DNA from 2 places in the Caproiciproducens galactitolivorans genome. Region 2 is predicted to be linked to the other one. Evidence: riboswitches for the same ligand, from Rfam matches in the RefSeq annotation. Region 2 holds a riboswitch; the other holds the start of a gene.
The links. A riboswitch is a leader RNA that binds a small molecule or an ion and turns the genes downstream of it on or off. The one in region 2 is predicted to bind fluoride.
Positions count from the first base shown of each region.

Region 1: another riboswitch for fluoride. It lies ahead of crcB (fluoride efflux transporter CrcB); the one in region 2 lies ahead of crcB (fluoride efflux transporter CrcB).

Region 1 is NZ_JAJUFJ010000002.1:9,706-16,629, reverse strand. Features, by position in the region: gene P9B68_RS02460 (undecaprenyl-diphosphate phosphatase) at 1-153, opposite strand, end outside; gene P9B68_RS02455 (MATE family efflux transporter) at 336-1,709, opposite strand; gene P9B68_RS02450 (DUF4317 domain-containing protein) at 1,921-3,048, shown strand; gene crcB (fluoride efflux transporter CrcB) at 3,229-3,600, opposite strand; fluoride riboswitch at 3,643-3,703, opposite strand; gene P9B68_RS02440 (GNAT family N-acetyltransferase) at 3,942-4,520, opposite strand; gene P9B68_RS02435 (EamA family transporter) at 4,649-5,062, opposite strand; gene P9B68_RS02430 (hypothetical protein) at 5,419-6,924, opposite strand, start outside.
Region 2 is NZ_JAJUFJ010000011.1:88,361-95,284, forward strand. Features, by position in the region: gene P9B68_RS09070 (cytochrome b5 domain-containing protein) at 1-367, opposite strand, end outside; gene P9B68_RS09075 (thioredoxin family protein) at 587-928, opposite strand; gene P9B68_RS09080 (DUF2703 domain-containing protein) at 964-1,320, opposite strand; gene P9B68_RS09085 (permease) at 1,481-2,494, opposite strand; gene P9B68_RS09090 (ArsR/SmtB family transcription factor) at 2,563-2,889, opposite strand; gene crcB (fluoride efflux transporter CrcB) at 3,072-3,443, opposite strand; fluoride riboswitch at 3,490-3,549, opposite strand; fluoride riboswitch at 3,852-3,928, shown strand; gene P9B68_RS09100 (GNAT family N-acetyltransferase) at 4,001-4,525, shown strand; gene P9B68_RS09105 (MFS transporter) at 4,522-5,736, opposite strand; gene P9B68_RS09110 (MFS transporter) at 5,793-6,924, opposite strand, start outside.

The sequences.
Region 1 (6,924 bases), on a different contig from region 2:
AACGAGGAACATCGCCTTAAAAGTGGCGCTGGTATTCAGCTTTACAAAGTCGTCAAGCAGGATCATATGCCCCGTACTGCTGATCGGCAGCCATTCCGTAATTCCTTCAACGATTCCAAACAGGATTGCTTTTAAAATTTCTACGATTCCCATATTTCTCTCCATTTCGTGTTTGCATAGCTTGGATTTAGCTTGTTTTCAGCCATAGGAAGTCTGGAAGATTTCCGTGCGTTTATTCAGACAATATTGATTATATTCCAAAACAGAGATAACTGCAACGGAATATTGAAAATCGAAGATACTGTTGTCCGCCGCCTTCCATCTGAAACATTTCCTTATCGGGTCACATTATTCAGCCATTTGAAGCTTTTGTATCGCAGCACCGAAAATGGGATTTTGATAATTTCATCGCTCATCAGGATCATATAGATGACCGGAACGCTCCATTTAAATACGAAAGCCGCCAGGGCGCCCATTAGAATGGAGCCGCCCCACATGGTGGTTGTGTCAAGGACCAACCCGAACCGGGTATCGCCGCCGCCCCGGAAAACGCCGACGATGAGCGTTGTGTTGATTGCCTGTGCAAAGGAAAAATACGACATCACAAACAGCATGAATGATAAATGATTTTGCGTAGTCGGCGCCAGATTTAACGCGGATATGATCATCGGCCTTGCAGCCAGAATCAGGATCGCGCCGGCTCCGCCCGCGATAATGCTCAGCTTAATGAAACGCCTGGCGTAGATTTTGGCGTTTTGCAGATGGTTTTCCCCGATGGCCTTGCCGATGGTGATTGCGGTTGCGTTTGCAAGCCCAAAGGCGATTACCAGGGCAAGCTGCCGGGTGATCTGCGCAACGGAATTCGCCGACACAACAGAGCTTCCAAGGTGGCCGATCACAACGGCGTTCATCGCCACGCCGCAGCCCCACATCAGTTCGTTTATTGTAACCGGGACGGAATAGTACAGAAAGTCCCGGAACAGGTATTTGTCCCGCAAAAGCAGGGACGAAGGCTTAAATCGCAGGACATGGTTGAACTTTGCCGCATAGATTATGACAACCAGCAGCTCGATGCCTCTGGAAGTAAGTGTTGCGATGGCGGAACCCCGGATGCCAAGCTTTGGGCAGCCAAACAAGCCGAAGATTAGCAGGGAAGCAATTGTAACGTTCGACAGCAGGGAAATCAGGTACACCACGCTGGAGATTACGACGCGCTCCACGCTCCGCATGATATTCAGATAAATTACCGTGATCGACATGAGTATATATGAGAAGGAAATGATTCGAAGATATTTTACCCCTTCCGCTATAACCGGCCGCTCATTCGTAAATATATTCATGATTTGCTCTGGGAAGACCAGCACGGTTAGGGTAAATAAGGCGGCAACGCTCAACGAGAACCGCATACTGATTGCCGTGATTTTGAGGATGCTGTCGGTGTCTTTCTTTCCCCAGTACTGGGCTGTTAAAACGGCGGCGCCGGAGGTTAATCCGAAGAAAATTAACGTCAGGATGAATTGCACTTGGTTGGCAAGCGAGGCGGCGGAAAGCACCGTTTCGCTCACCCTTCCGAGCAGAAGGACGTCGATGGAAGAAATCCCGACGTTGATTAAATTTTGAAGCGCCATGGGCAGTATCAAAGAGAAGGCCGTTTTGTAAAAGGCTTTTGCTTCGTTTCTGTCAATGATCGTATTGTGTTTCACAAGCATTCCTTTCCGGTTTTCCAAAACCAGTTTTGATTTTTATGATCAGTATATTGGTAAATCTAATTTTGCGGACCGGAACATCCGGTGTTTCCAAAGCCGGCAATAGAAAATGATCAGCCGAAAAGGCGTTTGCCGGGATGACAAAAATTTTTTTTCATAATATAATAGGGAATACGGGATTCAAAATGAAATTACATACAGAATGAAGGATATTATGAACGAAAAAGAAATTTCAGAAATTCGCCGCCGCTTTCGTCCGGATAAGAGCAATATTACCCGGATTCGCGGCTGCTACGTGAACGAGCAGAGAGAAATTGTTACGCAATTCAGCCAGTCGCTGGGGCTGATGCAGCAGGAAGAAGCCGAAGAGCTTCTGGCAATCCTAAAAAAGACGCTGTCTGGCACAATTGGGAAAAACCTGATCGACATTGAGTTTGCCACTCGACAGGTCCTCGAAGGGGAGGAACATAAGTTGCTGATGGCACTTCGAGATTCCTCGCTGGAGGACGATGATGCCGTTCGGGAATTCTATGGGCGCGTGATTCAGGCGCTTAACTTGGAGGGGAAATACCTTATTCTTTTGGCCTGCGACAAATATGATGTTCCTTACTACGCAGAGGACGGAGAAAAGCAGGAAGATTCCTCGGAAGTGTTTTCGTACTTTTTGTGCAGTATCTGTCCTGTGAAACTGACAAAGCCGGCGCTCGGTTATTATGCCAGTGAAAACACGTTCCGGAATATTGCGTCCGACTGGATTGTGTCGGCGCCGGAGCTTGGCTTCCTTTTCCCGGCTTTTGACGACCGGAGCGCCAACATTTATAACGCCCTGTACTATTCCCACAATCTTGCGGAGAACCACGCGGAATTCGTGGACGCCATATTCAAAACCGAAATCCCAATGCCGGCCGCCGAACAAAAAGAAACATTCCAATCTATTTTGAGCGAAACCATTGCAGATGACTGCAATCTGGATGTTGTGCAAACGGTTCACAGCGAATTGTCCGGGCTGATTGAAGAACACAAAACCAATAAAGAGAAAGAGCCGTTGGTGATTTCAAAGGAAACGGTGAAAGGTGTTTTGAAATCCTGTGGTGTTCCGGAAACCCGAGTCACAGCGTTTGAAGAAAAATATGACGACGCTTTTGGCGCCGATATGGAAATCAGTCCGCGTAATATCATTGATACCAAGCAATTTGAGCTGCGTACCCCCGATGTGACAATCCGTGTGAACCCGGAATGCAGCGACCTGGTCGACACGCGGGTCATCAATGGGGTGAAGTATATTTTAATCCGTGCTGATGAAGGCGTGGAGGTAAACGGTGTGAACATTCATATTTCGTAACAGTTCTTAGGAACCTAAAAAAAGATTTCCCCGCAGAACGGTTATGTGAATAATTTTACCATATATCAGCAGACTGGCAAAGATGTTGCGCGATAAAATTCGCGGCTATAAAAAGATGTCTTGAAAAAAGCGCTCCGAAAAAATCGGAGCGCTTTTTTATGCTAGGGTGAAGGCGGTTTCCTACAATAGCTGCGCAACGAATTTGCCCGTCCAGCATGCGGAAAGGGCAAGAAACAGATTCAGACAGGCGTTTAGCCCGCCCATTAAATATGCGCCTTCGGAGATAAAGGAAACCGTTTCAAAGCTGAAAGTAGAAAATGTTGTAAGCCCTCCCAAAAATCCGGTTGTCAGGAATATCCGAAGGTTTGGGGACATAGGGAATAGGCTTGTACTGGATTCCATGATAAAGCCCATGATAAACCCGCCAAGTACATTCACAAGGAAAGTCCCCAGGGGGAAGTTGCCGAAAAACTTTGAGGTAGAGCACGAAATTATGTATCTTAACATGGTACCCAAAAATCCGCCGAAACCAACAATTAATACTTTAATCATTCCCTATACCACCTTACAAAAAATAAAAGCTTCTACTTTAAGTGTAAAGTAGAAGCCATCAGCATAAAGATGCATTTTGGTGAGCCTCATCACCATATTGAACTATATAACAGGATAAAGGATATCCGTTGGTTTGTAAATACATAGAAAACATAAAGAATCGGATTCTCCTTGCTCGATTTCGTGTTTTTTGTACAATCCCTTATTGCAGCGATGCCGCCCGCATAGCCAGAATAAAATACACTCTTATTCCCGAAAAGAAAATTTTTCAGTTTCAAGAATAAGAGTGTTCGGATCAGCCAGTATGTAATAAACAAATTGTACAATTTCCAGATTATAAACTAAAAGTCATAGCTGATTTCCGTTATGGGAATGACTTTTTTTGGTACTTCCGGATGCTCTCCGATCATCTTTTCCATCCAGATCATATCGTACCATGTGCCGAACTTATAGCCGCATTTTGTAAAGTGAGCCGCTTTTGCATACCCTAAATGCTCGTGGAAAGCCATACTGGCATTGTTAAGGTGCGCATCCTCAACCGGTGTATAGGCAATGCAGGCGTTCAGGTTAATAATGTTCTGGCGTTTCAGAAGCTCCTCCAGAGCAAGATACAGTTTTTTTCCCAAGCCTTTCCTTCGGCAATCCTGTTTTATGTATATGCTGGTTTCAACCGCCCAATTGTAAGCCGCGCGCTTTTTAAATGCCGATGCATATGCATAGCCGACAATGCGCCCCTCATCCACAGCGACAATGTAGGGATACATTTGTAAAGTGTCTTTGGTTCGCCTTGAAAACTCAGCTACGGACGGTACGTCATACTCAAAAGTAATGGACGTATTCCGAACATAGGGGGAATAAATATCCAAAAGTTCTTCTGCGTCCTTTTCTGTTGCCATCCGGATCAGGGTTCCCTGCTCCATTTTACGACCTTCTTTCTTTCATAAATGTAATTCCCATTGTGGAGGTGATGGGAATCATATTCTTTCATATGACCGGCTTATCCCCTATGCGGATAACCGAAACCATAAAAAACAATAGCAGCCTTATGTCACAAAATCATGACAAACGTACCAAGGGTAATTAGTATGCCGCCGAGGATGCTTTTCACTGTTACCGTTTCCTTCAGCGCCACAAAAGCAAGAACCATGGCAATGACCACGCTGAATTTATCGATTGGGATTACTTTTGAGGCTTCGCCGATTTGAAGTGCCTTATAATAGAATAGCCATGAAAGGCCGGTTGCAATGCCGGACAGAATAAGGAATATCCAGCTTTTTTGAGTAATATTCGCAATTTGGAACTGTGTTCCGGTGATAAAAACGATTCCCCACGCCATGATTAAAACGACTGCGGTGCGTATTGCAGTAGCTAAGTTAGAGTTTATGTCCTCAATTCCGATCTTGGCCAGTATGGACGTAGACGCTGCAAATACTGCGGACAATAACGCATAAATGAACCACATGGAATTTCCGTTTTTTAACTTTTCGATCGTGCCATTCACTCCCGTTCTTTTTTTAATAAGTGCTTGTGACATTTATCTGTTGCCACTTTTTCATTATAGAAAGCCATTTTGCAATAGTATCTGTAATTATACTCATGTTATACCGCACAGGGGACCGAAAATCAATCCTGCCGAATCGGCGGCGCATCAGAAATTTCAGCGCTTCGGCCGAGCTGAACCGTAGGAGATTGTCATAAACATACGGGTATCCTGCGCGATCCCGGGACGGTACATAAAAAGAGAGGCATCGGTTCGTGGGGAAGATAAACCGATGCCTCGCAAATAGAATTATTATGAAGAATATAGCATGGAAACTTTTATCCTACTGTGGCAACAAAAATTCTTGTGCCGTTTACATAAATTCCGGCTGCAGAGTCCGCCGCGCCGGCGGAAGTAATTTTGTAGTAATAATCATTGCCGGATTTGGAAACAAAAGCGAGCTTGAAGCACGGAGTTCCAACGGTAACGGATGGGGCTGTGGCGGAGGTAATCTTGAAGGTATAGGCGCCATGCACCGTCAAATCCATTGTCGTATCACTTGTGAAAGTGTTGCCTTTTACGGTGGCAACAAAAATTCTTGTGCCGTTCACATAGATTCCGGCTGCGGAGCCCGACGCACCGGCGGAAGTGATTCTGTAGAAATAATCATTGCCGGATTTGGAAACAAAAGCGAGCTTGAAGCACGGAGTACCGACGGTAACGGTTGGAGCCGCCGCCGAGGTAATCTTGAACATATAGGATCCGTTTACTTCTAAATCCATGGTGGTGTCGCTTGTGAAGGAATAGCCTTTTACCGTAGCGACAAAGAGCTTGTTGCCATTCAGGTATATGCCCGTTGCGGCGCCAATGGGGCCGACTGCGGTAAGCTTGTAGAAGTATTCGTTGCCGTTTTTGGCATACAGCGCTACGGTGAATACGCCGCCTGTGCCGGCTACAACGGAAGGTACGGACGATGAGGTCACTTTCATAATGTAGCTGGAGCCCTTTTCGACCGAGAGGTCGGCGTTTGTGTCGGAAACAGCGGTCGGTTCAGCAAGAGCGGTAATCGTGCATTGCGCCGTACCGTAGTCATCCATTTCGTAGCCGTCCGCGTCATAGAGCGTTGCGGTCAGAGTCGCCTTGTTTTCCGACGCGAAAACCGGGTCAAAACCGGTTACCTTTACGGTTGCGGAAGCGCCGGAGGAGGTGAGCTCAAATATGTCGTTGCTGCCGTCGATGTCCCAGACAATCCTGCCCCCGTCGGGGAGAGAGGTCCCGGCCGGGTAAGCGGCAGCGGTGAATGTCTCTGAACAGCCCTTCGCAATGCTTGAAGTGTCTTTATTAATCGCAAGGCCTGCAAAAGAAAGGGAGGCAATTTTAAACGTATCGGTTGCCGCGCCGGCTGTTTTTGCAAGCGTATAACCGAAGGTGTTGAAATCGTCCGCGTCAACCGCATTTGCAGCAGCCTTGAAGACGGTGGTGCCGGCCGCAAAGGTTTTGTCGGTCAGCTTCAGCGTGACACCGGAGGCGCTGCCGGTTACATAAAGGTTTCCGGCTGCAATCTTCATTGTGCCGTCGCCGCTGATTGTATCTGCCGTAACCATGCCGTCAAATGCAAGCGTGGTATCGGTATCTAAGGAAATAGTGTCAACCGTAACGGAACCGCCGACGGTTGCGCTTGTGTCTTCATGCTGGGTGTAAATCGTCCCGTTTTTCGCGTTGGCGGGAGCGGGGATTTTTCCGATGAAGGCATCGCTGTCATCGCCGAGATACACACTTGTTTCGCGGAAATCGAGGTCGATGGCGTTTATGCCGATGCTGTCGCCGGATAAGGTGATGGAACC
Region 2 (6,924 bases):
ATTGTGTGGATAGATCATTCCCTGCTGTAAGGCCAAAATGGGTTGCAGCTCCCCATGCAGCATTGTTCGTCACGTCATAGACAGTACCGTTCACAGCGACATAGGCAGGCATGCCGTTTTTTCCGTTATACCTTGAGAGTTCTTCCTTAGTAAAAATTCTGTTGTTCTGAAAAGGCAGCGTCCTGACGGCATTGCTTTGCATTTTCAGCTCTGCACCCAAGTTGTTAATCAAATAGAGATCATAAATCTTACATCTTATATGGTCCAAAATATTGCTTTTGGTTATTTCGTCTGCCGTAACCTGCAAGAGGTTTACACTTGTACTGAAATCTTGGATTATTTTATTCATTTCATCACGGCGGTTCATTGCGATTCTCCTTTAAGGTTTATTCGGATTTGCTTTATTATATTCCACCGTAATTTCCTCTGTGTTTTCCCAGAGCTCTGAACTTTATGGATATCCAGTCAAATAATTTCGGCTGGCAGTTCTAGATAAAACTGCCAGCCGGAAAATCTTCACTATTTTTAAGAGTTTTAGTCAGTTTCTGTATTTTAATGAAATCGTCTGGAACCTCATTTTAACGGCTTATCTTACCTTTTGCAGTATCTTAACGATATCCTCAGTATTAAGAACCTTACCGTAAGAAACAATCTTTCCATCTATCACAAGGGCAGGCGTTGACATGACGCCATAGGCTGCGATTTGTGAGAAATCGGTCACATGGTCAATCGTCGTATCCATGCCGAGTTGTTCCAGCGCTGCTTTAGCAGCGGCTTCAAGCTGATTGCATTTTGCGCAGCCGCTTCCAAGCACTTTTACACTTGCGCCTTCGACTTTAGCGCTCTCAGCCTTGGCCATGCTTTTCGCATCGCAGTTTCCTCCGCAGCAGGAAGTCGTTTCTTTCTTTTTCTTTCCGAATAGTGACATATTCATTACGCTCCTTTATCAGTTGTTGTTATTGGTTAGCAGCAATTGCTCCCGCAGGAGTATGCTGATTTACTGGCTTTCCCCTCATAAAAAGTTTTCAGATTGTCCGGCAGTTTATAGTCGCCGCAGTAACAATCACTTGTTGTTCCGAATATGGTTTTCAGAATTGCCTCGGCAAGCATCTCATTGGGAGGCACTTCATAACTTTCCCCATTGTATTCAAATACCCGACAGTCAACATCAGCTCCGTTGATTTCGCTGCAGCATCCGCAACGGTTCTCTTTTACGAACCCGCAAATATCCTGACCGTTTACACGGATCGTCGGAGAGGAAAGAAATCTAAACCTCTCGGCGATCTTGTTATACTCGATATCAAAACCGGCAAGCTGCAGCGCGGGGTAAGCGTCGCCATTACTTCATCAAGCACAGTATCCGTTCCGATGCAGCGGTTACAGGTCTGCAAAATCAAGATCTTGTAACGCAGGTGCCGCACTCCGCGCATATCAGATAGTCAATAATAGGATACCATGTCTTTGCCATAACACTTTTCTCCTATATGATAAATCCTTGAATCGCGTTGAAAAAATAGCCTACAAGGATAATGCCTATGGTACAGATGCCGATGAACAGTGCCAGCAGCTTCGGTTTGACCGCCTTGCGGAGCATGATCATGGACGGAAGGGACAGCGTTGTGACAGCCATCATAAATGAAAGGATAGTACCAAGCTGTGCCCCCTTATATAATAGTGCCTCAGCAATCGGAATAGTACCGAAGATATCGGCATACATCGGGACCCCGATTAGGGTTGCCAGAACGACGCCAAAGGGATTTTTGCTTCCCAGCACGAGCGATACCCATTCTGCCGGAATCCAGTTGTGAATGACCGCGCCGATGCCTACACCGACCAGAATATAGGGAAACACCTTTTTGAAGGTGGAGAGCATTTGCTCTTTTGCATAAATCAGTCGGTCTTTTTTTGTCAGGTCTGGCGATTCGATGTCCACACTACCCGCTGACAGGATAAAGCTCTCAACATACCGCTCCATATGCAGTTTTTCAATAATCGTGCCTCCGACGACTGCGACGATCAGCCCAACAATAACATAAATAATTGCTACTCTTGCACCGAAAATGCTCATCAACAGAAGCAACGATCCGAGATCCACCATTGGGGAAGAAATCAGGAACGAAAACGTCACACCAACAGGAAGCCCTGCGGATGTAAACCCAATGAATAGTGGTATAGAGGAACAGGAACAGAACGGCGTCACCGTGCCAAGGAGCGCCGAAATGCAGTTTGCCCAGACACCGTGGAAACGACCGAGAATCCGTTTGCTGCGCTCCGGTGGGAAGTAACTTTGGATATAACTGATGAGAAAAATCAGCGAACACAGAAGTATCGTGATCTTAATCACATCGTATAAGAAAAACTCAATGCTTCCACCCAACCGCGCCGATGTATCAAGTCCAATAGCGGTCAGGCCACTTCGGATTAGGCCATCCAGCCATTTCATAGCAAGGATCTGGTATTGGAAAAAGTCCCAAATTAATTTTAGTATCTGCATGAGAGATAAACCTCACTTTCAATAACATCAAAAAAATTTGATGTATTCTGTTCTTAAAAAAGCCATCGTCAGGATGGCTTTTTAGATTTGCAACAAATTTTTTCTTCTGTAACCGCGTTGGGCGTTGTCAGTTTTTTTAATAGATTACCGGTATAGGCGCTTCCCTTTTCACTAATTTTGTAATGCGTCCATTTGCCTTCCTGCCGACTCTCCACAATACCCGATTCAACCAGAATCTTCATGTGATAGGAAAGCCCCGATTGCCCCAAGTCCAACTGTTCCGACAAAACGCAGGCGCATTTTTCCCCGTCGCGCAGAAGTTCAAGTATCCTAAGGCGTTTTTCGTCGCAAAATGCCTTGAACACTTTTGCCTGTTCTTCATATACGGTTGACAAGCTATCACCTCATATCAAAATTATTTGATATGTTATTAATATATACGTCAAATCAAGTTTTGTCAATATGAAATCAGGAAGTATTGACTGGAAATAATAACCCAATAGTAAGATTAAATCAGAGACTCCCTTAATAAACTCTCGTTTTCTTCAAATATCTTCGTTTTTTAGAGCATTTGATTTTATTGGGCTACTATTTTTCCAAACCAGCAGGCGAATAAAGCGAAAAAAAGGTTTAATCCTGCATTCATTCCACCCATCAGGTATTCGCCGTCGGAAAAGAATGAGACGGTTTCATAGCTGAAAGTGGAGAAAGTGGTAAGGCCGCCCATAATCCCTGTAGTTAAAAATATTCTGGCATTTGCAGAAATAGGCCAGATACTGGTGCTTGCTTCCATGATGAAGCCCATGGTGAAGCCGCCAAGGACATTTACAATAAGAGTTCCTATGGGAAAATCGCCAAAATATTTTGCTGTAGCGGTCGAAATGATGCAGCGGAGCGCGGTGCCAAGGAAGCCTCCCAAGCCAACTATTAAGATTCTACTGAGTTTCATAAGAAATATACCACCCTCAAGGCAAAAATATAAGCTTCTACCTTTTCTCAAAGTAGAAGCCGTTAGCATTGACTGCATTATGGTGAGCTTCATCACCAAATCGCTATATTATTATTATACAACTTTCATTGCTTTATAAATTTAATAAAAGATACGAAAACGAACCAAAAGGTAGAAAATTATTAATTTTTCGGTTTGATTTTGTGCATTTATTACAATTTGAGCAAAAGATCATCCACGCTTATTCGGGATTTTCACCATTTTTTGGATGCCCAGTATAACTACCGGAAGGATTACTGTTAAATGACAAATTGAAATATAAGGATTGTATTACTGATCAACACTAGATAAAATTGACAAACAATGAATTGCTATTTTTAATATTGAAGATTGCTTTCCCAAGTGCTATACTATGCAAGGGATGAAGCTCCCCTTTGGAAATGTCCAAATTGTTGCTGAGAACAGCTGATGGCTTCTACTAAATTGGTGAAGTCATCAGCTTTTTTACGCATGCATTTCCAAAGGGGAATTTTTTAGTTTGATAGCGGGTGGGTAAAATGGAAGATTTTATTAGACCGTTCAAGGAAAGCGACTGGAATAAAGTCCAAAAAATATATCATCAGGGAATTGATACGAATTTAGCGACATTTCAAACAATGTGTCCAACTTATGAAATATGGAACAAAACATATCTACAGAAATGCCGTTACATATATGAGCAAAACGGGAGAATTCTCGGTTGGATTGCGTTGTCGCCTGTTTCAAATGAAACTGCATATTCTGGTGTAGCTGAAGTTAGTGTCTACGTGGAAAACAAGTCAAAGCATCAAGGAATTGGAACATTGCTATTAGATAAAGTCATAAAAGAATCAGAAAAAGAAGGATTTTGGACGTTACAAGCGACAATAATGCATAATAATTATTCTTGCATTTTGTTGTTTCAAAAGTGTGGATTTCGGGAAGTCGGTTTTCGTAATAAAATAGCTCGTGATCGGTTTGGAACTTGGAGAAAGACAGTACTTATGGAAAAAAGAAGCAAATCAGATATGTTAAGCAACTGTTGCGATTCGAAACCAGTCTAACTACGTTTTCTCTGTTCACGTTTAAGATTATTTATAAAAGCAAGGAATACAGCAATAGAGAGTACTTCTATTATAACGGCATACAGAATTACATAAAGAACTGACCGCTCATATATAAAACCCATGGCTGAATTTCCAATTAACATTGCCATTCCATATATTGTGTTAAAATAACCAAAGGCTTTTCCTCTATCGGCAACAGGGGTAATATCAGATATTGCTGCTTTCATAACAGTTTCATGAATGCTCATTACACATCCCCACAATAAAATGCTGATGACAGCAAAAGCAGTTGAAGTAGAGAAGCCTAAAACTGATACAGCAATACTTAAAAGCGAAATAGATACGAGAACTTTTATTCCCATACGATCATAAAGCTTTCCGATAAAAACAGCAAGCAATCCATCAATTGCCATAGCAACTGCATATAATGTTGGAATTGCCGCTTGGTTTAATATTCTTTGAAATAAAAAGTGATAGGAAAGTATAGGAAAGCCGGCAAAGCCAAGAACACTAAAAAAAATGAACAGAGAATATAACCAATAATCAGCCGATACCTTCCTTTTTGAAGCTTGCGGTTTTTGATTTGCTGCCCCTCCGGACACGGTGATTGTTTCAAATTGCGACGGATTCGGATACTTATGCTTTGTATATAATACGACGGCAATCGTTAAAATTGCAGGAGCCCACATAATTTGAACCCCCTGCTTATACCCGCCAAAAGATGAAAGACATACCGTAAAAATAAGAGGCCCAATAATTGCGCCGATCTGGTCAAGAGCCTCACTAATACCAAAACCAAATCCAGATCCTATATGCTTTGTTGCATGTGAAATCATAGTATCTTTGCCGGGGCTGCGTACCGCTTTGCCAATTCGTTCAAGAATAATAAATAGTGCTGCAATTTCCCAATGCTCAGCCAAAGCCAGTAATGGAACTGAAATAAGCATAGCATAGCCTATAGTCGTCACAATCCAGCTATTACCGGTTTTATCAATAAAATATCCCGAAACAGCCCGGATTGCATATCCCAGGAATTCTCCAAAACCCGTTATAAGTCCAACTGCCACGGCATTGGCACCCAATACACCTAAATAGCTGCCATAGATACTACGCGCTCCTTCATAAGTAATATCCCCCAAGGCGCTGATTAATCCAAATAATAGAATAAATTCAAGTGCGAGATTTTTCTTTTTAGTTGTTTTATCCATATATTATTGTCTCCCAAATGCTGTTTCTTTTTTGCGCAGCAATTTCTTAGCATTGCCTAATCGGCAGCACATCTTTCTAATTTTGAAAAGCTTAAAAGAATTAAAGATATTATTGCACAAGCAGCTCCGAAATAAAAAGTTGCTGCCGGTGCAACTTTGTCCCATAGGAATCCGGCAATTAAATTTGCAGGTAAGGACATTAGTCCGAGAGAAGCATTAAAAAATCCGTATGCTGTGCCACGCTGATTATCAGGCACAATATGTGCAACTAACGCTTTTGCTATACCCTCTGTCGTCGCATAATAGAACCCGTAAAAGATATAAATGATCCAGATTTGCCATGCTTGATTTGCAAGAGCAAACCCGACATAGGCGATTGCGTAAATCAGCCACCCGGCTTGCATGACTTTAACCCGCCCGATTTTATCGGACAACGCACCTGCCGGTGTGGATAGGAGCGCATAGAATAGGTTAAACAGTGCATATACAACAGGAATTGCGATGACGCTGACACCTACATTTTGAGCACGTAAAATTAAATAGGAATCACTTGAATTTCCTAAAGTGAATATTAGCATTATAATCAGAAAATATAGGAATTTGCCTTTTAAGAGTGTCCAATTAAACTTACTCCCTTGGGGTGAATCCGGTTGAGACTTTTCTCTCACGAAAAAAACAATCAGCAAAAGGGTAATGGCTGAAATCAATCCGCCAATATAGAAAATAATTCTGTATCGCATAATATTTTTCGCAAGAAGCCATAAGAGACCGGCGGTAGCAAGTGGGCCAACAACAGAGCCAAATGTATCAAGTGTGCGCTGATAGCCAAAGGAAAATCCCATTTCCCCTTCTTTTGCGGATTGAGCAACAAGCGCGTCTCTTGGCGCATCCTTTATGCCCTTTCCTATACCGTCGGCAAAGCGGAGAACAAAAGCCTGCCATGCTGTAGAAGCAAAGCCGAACAAAAATCGACTGACTGCAGATAATAAATATCCAATAAATACGATTGCTTTACGCTTTTTTAGTTTATCCGACAAAAATCCAGACAAAATTTTGAAGATGCTTACGATTGTTGTAAGGCTACCTTCTACTAACCCTATCATCTCCTTGCTCATGCCAAGGACTGAGGAATAGAATACAGGCAGGATGGGCTGTATCATATCTTGCCCGAATCCTCCGAAGAAAGCT